2 regions of the Ornithinibacillus salinisoli genome follow, and region 2 is predicted to be linked to the other one. Evidence: riboswitches for the same ligand, from Rfam matches in the RefSeq annotation. Region 2 holds a riboswitch; the other holds the start of a gene.

Region 1 (6,274 bases), on a different contig from region 2:
TTATTGAACAAAGTGAATACATTAGTTGCTCTACCACTACCAGAAACTAATTTCCCATTATGGTAACCTGTATAATTATATGTATAAGTACATGTAGCTATTTTTTCACTAACAGCAATCCATTGAACGTCTGTAGCAGAATACATTTCCTCTTTAATTATGTTCCAAGCATTTTTGAAGTAGTTTCCGATTTCCTCGATTGAGGTACAACTTTGATCAGTAAACCAATATATAGCATTGGGGTGTAATACTTCTTTCACATTGTTAAAGTCATGAGAGTTGGTTGCATCAATATAACGTTCTAAAGCATTATGATATGTCATCAACGATACTCCTTTTCACACTAAATATTCTTATACTTAATATACTATTAAAGTGTTCTTTTTCAAAATTATTGCATACTCGTTGGAGTTTAATCGGAGTATTTTGTATCCTAAAAAATACTAGACCATTTTTAATTGCTTATTAACTTCAATCAAAAAATCCTTTACTGATCTCTTTTGAATCAAATAATCAGCGTAGGGATCTAATGGTGTGCTTTCACGATTTACGATAACAAGTTTGGCACCATTTTCTTTGGCAATCATGGGGAACATATTTGCAGGTGTTACCGAAAGCGATGAGCCTAATACGATAAACAAATCGGACTGCAAGGTTTTTTCTTCTGCTTGTAGAAACGTATCTTCTGGTAACATTTCTCCAAATAACACGATACCTGGCCGGATAGGACCTCCACACGCAGCACAATATCCATTTCCTTTTAAGTACGCCAGGCGATTATGGTTCTTGCCACAGATGTGACAGTAAATCTTATGAAATGTACCATGAAGTTCCATTACATTCTTGCTTCCTGCATCGTGGTGAAATCCATCAACATTTTGTGTGATGATTCCTTGAATCCTATTTTGTTTTTCCCAATTAGCTAATATGAAATGTCCTTCATGTGGCTTGTAAGCATGAATTTCATTTAAGCGGAATTGGTAAAACTCAATAAATTCCTGTGGGTTTTGCTCTAATGCCTGTACATTTGCAAGCTCATCTGGATTGAACTTCTCCCATAGCCCACGATTTTTGGAACGGAAATCAGGAAGTCCGCTTTCTGTTGACATACCTGCTCCAGTAAAAACTATTACATGATTAGATTCCTTCATAAGATTTACAATTTCATCCATAACGAAAACCACACCTTATATTTTATTCTGCTACAAAACTAGATGACACCTTGCTCAATCATGGCGTCTGCTACTTTCGTAAATCCAGCGATACTTGCTCCAGATATTAAGTTTCCTGGTTTATGGTAAGCTTCTGCAGCTTGAACACTGTTTTGATAAATGTCTTTCATAATTTGCTGTAATTTCTTATCAACCTCTTCAAAAGTCCAGGCCATCCGAGAACTATTTTGTCCCATTTCTAGAGCTGAAACGGCTACACCTCCAGCATTCACTGCTTTGGCTGGTCCGAAGAGGATGTTGCTTTCTAGAAACAGTGCAATTGCATCAGCTGTTGAAGGCATATTTGCCCCTTCAGCGACTATTTTTACACCATTTTCAACTAACGTTTTCGCGGCTTTTCCGTCTAATTCATTTTGGGTTGCACATGGTAAGGCGATATCACATGGAATGGACCAAATACCTGAACTTCCTTCCATATATGTTGCACTTGGATGGATGAGCGCATATTCACTTATTCTTCTTCTCTGTACTTCTTTTAATTGTTTGACTGTATCCAAATTAATGCCATCTGGATCATAAATATAACCTCCGGAATCACTGCAGGCGATAACGTTTGCGCCTAATTCCATGGCCTTTTCTATCGCATAAATAGAAACATTACCCGATCCTGATATAACAACATTTTTACCAGCTATCGATTGTCCTTGGTCATTGAGCATTTCTTTTACAAAATAAATGGCACCATAACCTGTTGCTTCCTTACGAGCTAAACTACCACCATAAAGAAGTCCTTTCCCTGTTAAAACACCAGCCTCAAAACTTCTCTTTATTTTTTTATATTGACCAAACATATAGCCAATCTCTCTAGCACCAACACCAATATCACCTGCTGGTACATCTGTATCTGGTCCAATATGATTCGCTAACTCCATCATATAGCTTTGGCAAAATCGCATAATTTCTCCGTCAGATTTTCCTTTTGGATCGAAGTCAGCACCACCTTTTCCGCCACCAATTGGCTGTCCAGTTAGAGCGTTTTTAAAAATTTGTTCAAACCCGAGAAATTTGATTATACTCGTGTTAACAGATGGATGAAAACGTAAGCCACCTTTATAGGGCCCAATAGCGCTGTTGAATTGTACGCGGTACCCTCGGTTAACTTGAATATTGCCCTGATCGTCTACCCATGGTACACGAAATGTTATTAATCGTTCTGGCTCAACGATTCGTTCTAAAATATTATGATGTATATAATGTGGATTCTTCACCAGAACCGGTTTTATTGATTTGAAAATCACATATACTGCTTGGTGAAATTCTTCCTGGTTAGGATCTTTTTCCTTCACTTTATTAAACACACTATCGATATAATTTTGAACTTCAACGGAAGTATTGGTCTCTGTAAGTAAACTCATGGTGTCCTCCTGTATATGCAATATAAGTACTAGATATTAAGACTAGGTATAAATTATATCAAACAACAATCAAAATTGAAGTGAAACGCTCATGAAAATTTTGTTACAAATTTGTTTCTCTATTTCCAGGTTACGATAAAATGGATAGAGTTTCTCCTGTTATTTTGAACAGTATTTAACATGTTTATTAATGTATAATGCATGATAACTAATTTTCTTTTATATTGCCCTTTACCTTTACGTAACGTGAACATTTATAGTAAGTGAAAGGAGTTGAACATGACATGCTAATTAAAGAAGTAGCTGAAAAGCTAAATACAACAGCACGGTCCATACGTTTTTATGAGGAAAAGGGGCTGATATCACCAAAAAAAGATGAGGAAAATGACTATCGATATTTTACGGAAAAAGACTTGCTCCGATTAAGTACGATACTTGCATTGCGAGAAGTAGGCTTTCCAGTTAATGAGATCAAAGTTCTTTTAGAAGATCCTAGTATGAGTATCCAACAGTATCTGAATATCCAGCGGTCTGCTTTATATGAAAAATGGATTGAGATGAGAGATATGATTGAGACAATTGACGAAATGGTTGATCGGACAACGGAAGATTCCTATTTACCAAAAGACTTTTATGCTTTGGCGCAACATCTTAAGAATTTAAAATCGATCCGTAAAAATTGGACTGATCGTTGGAATTTTGATCAACAGGCATCAGACTATGATGAAAATATAAAAAAACAAGGATTCTCTTTCAATGTACATGAGGGTTATGATCAAGCACTCGCAAGAATAGTCGAAAAAACATCATTACAGCCTGGGAATACATGTTTAGATATTGGAATTGGAACAGGTAACCTTGGTTCAAAGTTTTTACAAGATGGTATCAAAGTGATTGGTGTTGATCAATCTGAAAAAATGCTTGAAAAGTGTAAGGAGAAACATCCACAAATAGAAACACGAAAGGGACATTTTCTTGCGCTTCCGATCTTGGACCATTCCGTAGATGCCGTCGTATCAAGCTATGCATTACATCATTTACCTGATGAGGAAAAAGTCATAGCACTAGAGGAAATGACAAGAGTATTAAAACCAAATGGACAAATTTGTATCGCAGATCTCATGTTTACAGATAAAGTACATCGTGAAAAGGTGATTGCAGACTTTCAAGCGGTAGGCAACCAAATCGCGATCGAATGTATTGCAGATGAATATTATGCTGATCGATCCTTGTTAACAAATTGGTTTTCTAACTGTGGTTATCAAATTGAAAGTTACCAGTTTAATAGGATTTTAGGTATGATCTATGCAAGACGTCATAAATAATTTTCTATTCCTTATTGCATCCGCTATCAATCTATGATAGCATTATATACAACATATTGAGTTAATAAAATACAAAACATACTATATATAGTATCAACAAGTTAAGGTGACACGAGTTGTCTTAAAAGGGAATCTAGTTAGAATCTAGAACTGCCCCCGCAACTGTAAGTGTGGACGAACGAGGAAACCACTGTATCAGCATCGATTATGATATGGGAAGGTCTTTAGTAGGGAGAAACACAAGTCAGGAGACCTGCCATAGCTTAGTAGTTTCATTTCTCCGGGGTGAGAGAAGGTGGAACGATAGAGATTCTATGTTTTCATTTCTGTCGTTTTAAGCCGTTCCTCCAACAAGAGTGAACGGCTTTTTATATATTATCAATGAAAAATGGAGGAAATACGATGATTACAGATACTTCAATGATCCATGAACACGTCTGCGGTTTGGTTGATCAAGTAGCACAAGAATTTAATTTAGATATGAAAGCTTATAAAGAAAAGTCTTTACAAGCGATTAGTCCAGAAATGTCCTGGGAAAGAGCAACAGATATTTTAGTGAAAAATGCATTAGAGAACATTGATGAAGCAACTCCAAACTGGACTTACGTTGCTAGTCGAATATATTTACAGGAGCTATATCGTCAAGCAGGAATGACCAGGAATAACGATCCCAAATTGGGTTATGGATATTTTTATCAATTAATAGAACGATTAACACATAAAGGTATTTATACGAAGGATTTATTATTGAAATACTCTAAGAGTGATATAGATTTTTTAGAAAAGCAAATGGTTTCAAATCGAGACTTGCTATTTAATTATTTAGGCTTATATACCTTAGCAACCAGATACTTAGCAACAGACCACGAAAAAAATACATATGAGTTACCGCAAGAACGGTGGATGATTATTGCCATGCATCTAATGCAGGATGAAGACCGTGCTAAGCGACTGAATTTAGTAACAGAGGCATATTGGGCACTAAGTAATCTATATATGACTGTAGCAACACCGACATTAACGAATGCAGGCAAAACGCATGGCCAATTATCAAGCTGTTTTATTGATACGGTTGATGATAGCTTACAATCTATTTACGACAGTAATACCGACATAGCAAAGCTATCTAAAAACGGTGGCGGAATTGGTGTCTACATGGGAAAAATTAGAGCAAGAGGTAGTTCTATTAAAGGATTTAAAGGCATGTCTAGTGGCGTCGTTCCATGGATTAAGCAGTTAAATAATACTGCCGTTAATGTCGACCAGCTTGGGACAAGAAAGGGTGCCATAGCCATTTATTTGGATGTATGGCACTTGGATATTGAATCCTTCCTCGATTTAAAACTAAATAATGGGGATGAACGGATGCGGGCTCACGATATTTTTACCGGGGTTTGCTTGCCAGATTACTTTATGGAGCAAGTAGAAAACCGTGGTGATTGGTATTTATTTGACCCCCACGAAGTTCGACAAGTAATGGGGTATTCGTTGGAGGATTTTTATGATGAAGAGAAAAGTGACGGGGAATGGCGCCTGAGGTATCAGGAATGTATTGCATCGGAGGAATTAACGAAGAAAAAAGTACCTGCTATTGAAATTATGAAACGAATTATGAAGTCTCAACTCGAATCAGGTACACCATTTATGTTTTACCGAGATGAAGTAAATCGTCAAAATAGTAACTCGCAAAATGGTATGATATATTGCTCCAATCTTTGTACGGAAATTACACAAAATCAGTCGCCTACCGAATTTATCGAAGAATATATCGAAAATGAAAACACTATAGTTAAGAAATATAAAACTGGAGATTATGTTGTATGTAATTTAAGTTCGATTAATTTAGGAAAAGCTGTCCCAGATCAAGTGTTAGATCGTTTAATTAAAATTCAAGTTCGTATGCTTGATAATGTAATCGATATTAACACATTACCAATAAAGCAAACACAGCTAACCAATCAAAAATATCGAGCGATAGGATTAGGTACCTTTGGATGGCATCATTTATTGGCGCTAAATAACATTCGTTGGGAGTCTCAGGAAGCAGTGACATTCGCAGATGAATTATATGAAAACATCGCATATTTAACTATAAAAAATAGTATGGAATTGAGTAAAGAAAAAGCTGCTTATCCTGCATTTGAAGACAGTAAATGGAGTACTGGTGCTTACTTCGAAGAAAAGGGATACACAGATGAGAAGTGGACATCGCTCCAACAAGATGTACGAAAGTATGGGATACGTAATGGGTATTTGATGGCAGTTGCGCCAAATTCAACAACTGCAATGATAGCTGGTTCGACAGCTAGTATCGATCCTATTTTTAAAGTATTCTACAACGAAGAGAAAAAAGATTTTAAAA
Region 2 (6,274 bases):
TTATAACCTGTTTTAACTTCAAATAATCAGGACGAAACTCATGCCCCCATTGTGAAATACAATGTGCTTCATCAATAACAAATAAACTTATATTAATTTTTTTCAATCGATTAATCAATTCTTTTTGCTGTAATAGTTCGGGTGAAACATATACTAATTTATATTGATTAATATGTTGGATAACTTTATTTCTGATTGTAGGCTCTAAAAAACTATTAATGGCAACTACCTCTTTAAAATTTGTTGCCCTTAGTTGTTTTACTTGATCCTCCATTAATGAAATCAAAGGTGAAACAACGATAGTAACTCCATCAAGTAATGTTGCAGGTAGTTGATAACATATTGATTTGCCAGATCCTGTAGGCAATACACCTAATATATCTTTCTGGCTAAGGACATCTTTAATTATTTCTTTTTGGCCACTTCGAAATGATGAATAGTTAAAATACCTTAGTAATTGCTGCTCTAAATTCATTTCTTCAATCATTTTATACCCCTATTTTAGTTGGTATTCGGTTTGCGATAATACAAGCCGAATTTGAAAATAGCTTATATTTTCGTGAACCGCATGTTTAATTTCTCTTAATTTAAATGACTTTAATTGTGTTATAGCTGCTACGATCTCTTTCTCGACCTTCTTATCTACATAATTATAAATTGGAAAATCAGTATCATATAGTGCAATTTCGACGATATGATCCTGTATGGTATTTTCCTTCAAGCCTCGTATCCTTGCTATATGGTCAATGCTGTAATTTCTATCTAAAAGTTGTTTCGTTCTTTTTGCTGTATTTGTAATGAGATGATTTCCTGACAAATCAGTAAGCAACAACGGTAAAATACGGTAGTTATCTTTATTATTGTCAATTCTTTGTAACATCTGATGTATAATACCTACTAGCAAAAGTCTAATATCTTCAGGCTCTAGGCTATACTTATTGGCAAGCTGATCAATACTCATTCCGTAATATTTGTACCCAGTTAAACGATCAACAAATATGGCTGCTTCTGTCGGTTTTATTTGTTGTAAAATAGAAGAAATATCATGGTATAAATGATGCAACAATGTTTGATTATCCCTCTTCGTTTTTCGATAATAATTTTTTACCCAACTTGTAACTGCTACTTTATCAACGATGGGAATAAATGAAAAGTTTTTCTTATTACTATTCGTTAAAGTTTGAATTAGTAATAATAAGCGTTCATAAAAGATGGGACTTATGCTACTGTATTTCAGACCATTAAAGTAAGAATAAGGTATTATGTTGTCATGTTGATTTAACCATTGTTTTCCAGCATTTGTAAGGCGAAATATTTCTTCCGAATTTGTCTCAAATGATATCAATTCGTTTTTATTTAACTCTTTGACTTTCTTATCAAAAAATTCTTTATGTAAGTTAGGATATAAACCATATACTTTCTCTATTTGGAACATCCTTGCATCGTGTATAGACTGTATCGATTTTTTTCCTTTCAACAAATGATAGATTCCAGAGATTGTGCGTTCCCCTTGCAAATGTAATCCACTTTTTAGAATAAAAAATTCTATATACACAATTAATATCACCTCTAACTCTCTAAATAACTTAATTATATGATACCATGATATTGTCTATTGAAATGTTAATCATACCGATTTACAATAACTATGAGGAATTTATTTACTAGGAGGCTTTTCGTTGACTGTTAACTATACGATTATCGATAAAGATACTTGTATTGCATGTGGTGCATGTGGTGCAGCAGCACCAGAAATATATGATTACGATGATGAGGGTCTCGCATACGTTGTTATTGATAATAACCAAGGAAATAAAAATATTCCAGAATCTCTTCAAGAAGATGTGATAGATGCTTTTGAAGGATGTCCCAGTGATTCTCTAAAAATATCAGAAAAACCATTTCATGGTGATCCATTGAAATTTGAAGAAAAATAATAATTAAATTATAACACAAAGAGGCTGTGACAAAAGTGTTTTAGTCAAAGAAAAATCCTAACTAATTCAATTCGAATTAGTTAGGATTTTTCTTTGAGAGTGTTTTCGTATACTTTGTTGCTAATCATATATAAAATGCGAAGCATAGTGCTAAACAATTGCGCCTGCATCTTCTAGTAATGCTTCGCACTAGGATTCCACGACGCAAGGGAAAAAGAGGTTTACGCAAGTAGTTCCCTCGCTTCTTTGGGTCTTATCGTCTTCGCTTGGAGTAGGGGTTTAGCGGAGCGGACATGGCGTACGTTATTTCGTAAAATAATCTCATTTGACAATGTAATCGGACATCAAGTACGTTATTTGCTCTAATTCGTACCAGAATATCTGTCATTCCGGTTAATAACGGAACAGATGTCCTTCCCCCCCTTTATTACCCAATTTGGTCACAAATAAGGGAAGCATTGTCCGTTTCCATACTTCTCCTATCCATGTATCCTCTTTGCCTCTTCGCGTTCCCTGTGGAAAGTTTTAGTTATGTTCTAGCATCATTGTGTTCAAAAATGATCATTAGCATATTTTTTCATGAAATAAGTTAAGACTGGATAAATCATCGTAATAAAAAATGCATTTCCAATAGCATGATATGTATCATATGGTAACCCTGCTAGATAATAAGGTAAAAACTTACCTGTAATTTGATATTGGGTCAAAGATATGACGAAACCGTAAAAATAACCACTTAGTATTGAAAATAACACGATACCATATAATGGAATACTTTTTTTCGTTTTACCTATTAACCCACTAACAATCCCAATGATCGCCCATGATACAATTTGCCAAATTGTCCAAATTCCCATACCAAGTAACATATTTGATAAAAAAGTAGTAAGTAACCCTAATAGTACTGCTGCAACAGGACCAAGTATTATACCGCATATAATAACCATGGATGTAACTGGTTGAATATTTGGAACAAATGATAGGGTAATTCTCCCAACAACCGCGATTGCAGCTAACAAAGCAAGTAATGTTAACTTGTATGTGTTCACTTCAAATTACCACGCTTGCAAATCAAAATTAATTTCTTCTCCTGGTGTTAATTCATACTCATTTGCACCAACTGATGCACTCTCACCATTAATAAAATACATCCAAGCTTTTTGTTCGCCTTCTTCAGGTGAGATACCTTCAATCGAAGTTATAAATCCACCATCTTCCTCAACATCAAAGTGTTCTTTCATTACTTCCATAAGAATATCACCTTCCTCAATGGATATTTCTTCCTTAGTAATGACTTCTGCACCTTCATCTTTGGAAATTAAAATTTCAACTGACTCTTCTCCGTCAGCGACATTAGCATCTCCGTTGTCTCCACTGGGATTCTCATTTCCACATCCAGCTACAAAACCAAGCACGAAAAGTAATGTAGCAATTCGTAAAACCCACTTACTCATATTCCATCCTCCTATATATTTCGATTAAGGATTCAAGTACTAAAAAAGCTAACTCAATGATAGAGTTAGCATTAGACAATCGACACAAATATAATGTTGTTCGGTCGCCTCAATAGTCCTATCCCCGGGATCATTGACACATTTAGATATTGGCAGGTCTACTGACTTATGAACTTAACCTACTCTAAGCCCTTCCCATATGTAACATATAGTGGTATTGCTTATTTCGTATTCACTTACAGTTGCGAGGACAGTTCTAGATTTTCACTAGATTCCCTATTAAGTAAATCACCATTATCTAATACTGTATTCAATTCTATAAATTATCTTATCATACTTAACACAAAACACAAATTAGCTTGCATCATTTGGCAATTTGAAATTAAAGGTTGTACCTACATTTAATTTACTATTTACCGTAATTTTACCGTGATGCGCATCGATAATATTCTTTGCTATTGCTAAACCGAGTCCCGTTCCTTTTTGCTTTTTATTCCTTGTACGAGATTTATCGGCTTTATAAAACCTTTCAAATACAAATGGTAAATCCTCTTCCGGAATACCACTTCCACTATCATTTACAGATACACTACATTCAGAACTTGTAATATCGATGGATACTTTCACAAATCCTCCTTCATCTGTATGACGGATTGCATTGTCGATTAAGTTAGTAAAAACCTGCTCTATTCTATCTGGGTCACAAACGACAGTAGAGAATTGAATATTCTTATCCAGTTCAAGTCTTACATTATTATCTTCTGCTATTCCTTTAAATTTTCTAATAATCCGAGAAACGTATGGTTCCACATCTACGGTTGTTTTACTTAATTGAATATGACCAGCTTCCATTCGCGCAAGATCTAATAGTTCATTAACAAGTCGACTTAATCGCAATGACTCCTCGTATATGATTTGTGCCAGTTCATTTTTCTCTTCCTTGCTCTCAGCAATATCATCAACAATTGCCTCACTGTATCCTTGAAGCATCGAAATCGGTGTTCTCAGCTCATGAGAAACGTTTGCAATAAAATCTTTTCTCAACTTATCCAATCGACGCTCTTCTGTCATGTCACGAATAACCGCAACTGCCCCTCGTACATAAGATTGATCGTAGAGTGGAGTCATTATCATGACATAACTTCTACCTTGGAGACTAATCTCTTCTAAAATTTCTTTTTCACCTTGTATTACATCTTGCAGAATACTATTTAATTCAGACGGTAACTTTCGATCCTTCCCATTACCCGCTTCATTCTTCTCGAAATACCAATCTTCTAAAAATCGTTCAGCTGGAGGGTTAATTACAATCATTTCGCCATTACGACTTAAGGTTACAACACCATCTGCCATGGAACGAACTATACTAGATAACTGTTCCTTTTCCTGATGTAGTGCGTTAATATGGAATTTCAATTGTCTACCCATACGATTGAATGCCATCGCTAACTCGCCTATTTCATCATAAGTTAATATTGGAACCTTTGTATTGAATTCTCCTCTTGTTAAATCTAGTGCAGCTTCTCGCATTTTTATTAAAGGAGAAGTTATTCTTGTTGACAGGAAAAAAGCAAATATAGTAGTTAAGACAATGGCTATTCCAGCTGCTAAAAAGATGATTTTAGTTGTTTCCGCTTTTGTCTGATCCACAACCTCTAAAGACTGATAAACGAATACTGCTGCATTCTCATTATCAATCGGATGACCAACTACAATGGCTCCTTGTTCACTTTCAGGTATATCAATTTGTTCCTGAACTTTTTGTTTGTTTGATAAAACTTGCTGTATATACCCTTCTTCGTTTAACCATTTTTCATTCAAATAAGCTAAACTCGCTTCACTACTTGATGAAAACCAAATTGAGCCATCTGGAAAGGCAATTACAACCTGACTTGCTGTATCTTTTACCCTTTCTGTCGTCTCATATATCAATGATTTATCCTCATGATTTTCAACCATAACCGAAACCTTTGTTGCAGTTTGCATCATATCATTCTCGGCTTCTTGAATATGAAAGTTCTCAAAAAACTCTAATAGTAAAACTGTTAATATAAATAATACAAAAGAAACTAGCAAAAGAATTGTTATTGCTAGTTTCCCTACTACACTACGCCAAAACATTATACATCATCTACCTCAAATTTATATCCTACTCCCCAAACAGTTACGATCATTTTTGCGGCTTGTTTGGACACATTATTAAGCTTTTCACGTAACCGTTTCACATGTGTATCCACAGTACGTAAATCCCCAAAAAATTCATATTGCCATACTTCTTTTAACAAATGCTCACGGTTAAATACTTTATCAGGAGCCTTTGCTAAGAAGCAAAGCAATTCGTACTCCTTCGGTGTTAGACTCACCTCAACGCCATCTGCAGTGACACGGTGTGCATCATGGTCAATTGTTAGATGAGGAAATACAAGTAAATTCTTCGTTTGTGCATCTGCTTCATTATAAGATGTTGCAGTTGACCTTCTAAGTATTGCCTTCACCCGTAACACAACTTCCCTTGGACTAAAAGGCTTTACAATATAATCATCTGTACCTACCTCAAATCCTTGCACACGATTAGCCTCTTCACCTTTTGCAGTTAGCATTATGACTGGCGTGTTTTTTTCTTTTCTTAATTCTTGACACACTTCAATACCATCCATTTCAGGCATCATAATGTCTAGTAAAATGACATCATAGTCATTATTCAAAGCTAGCTCCAATGCATCCGTTCCATTATCTGCCTCTTCAACGATAAAATCCTCACGCTCTAAATACATCCGTATTAACCGACGAATTCTTTCCTCATCATCAACTACTAACACTTTCGCTTTCACTTCCATGTCAGATCCCCCTTCATAAATCCTAGGTATAGTATAAACAAATCAA

What was found. A riboswitch is a leader RNA that binds a small molecule or an ion and turns the genes downstream of it on or off. The one in region 2 is predicted to bind cobalamin.
Region 1: another riboswitch for cobalamin. It lies ahead of ACFSTA_RS04795 (ribonucleoside-diphosphate reductase subunit alpha); the one in region 2 lies ahead of ACFSTA_RS13100 (DUF4430 domain-containing protein).

What each region holds. Positions count from the first base shown of each region.
Region 1 covers NZ_JBHUMI010000008.1:230,596-236,869, forward strand. Annotated here, with positions in the region: gene ACFSTA_RS04775 (YybH family protein) at 1-323, opposite strand, end outside; gene ACFSTA_RS04780 (NAD-dependent deacylase) at 444-1,172, opposite strand; gene gdhA (NADP-specific glutamate dehydrogenase) at 1,211-2,587, opposite strand; gene ACFSTA_RS04790 (MerR family transcriptional regulator) at 2,872-3,912, shown strand; cobalamin riboswitch at 4,000-4,187, shown strand; gene ACFSTA_RS04795 (ribonucleoside-diphosphate reductase subunit alpha) at 4,315-6,274, shown strand, end outside.
Region 2 covers NZ_JBHUMI010000016.1:475,759-482,032, reverse strand. Annotated here, with positions in the region: gene ACFSTA_RS13120 (RecQ family ATP-dependent DNA helicase) at 1-487, opposite strand, end outside; gene ACFSTA_RS13115 (helix-turn-helix domain-containing protein) at 497-1,555, opposite strand; gene ACFSTA_RS13110 (ferredoxin) at 1,680-1,937, shown strand; gene ACFSTA_RS13105 (ECF transporter S component) at 2,489-2,986, opposite strand; gene ACFSTA_RS13100 (DUF4430 domain-containing protein) at 2,993-3,391, opposite strand; cobalamin riboswitch at 3,526-3,702, opposite strand; gene ACFSTA_RS13095 (ATP-binding protein) at 3,746-5,512, opposite strand; gene ACFSTA_RS13090 (response regulator transcription factor) at 5,512-6,228, opposite strand.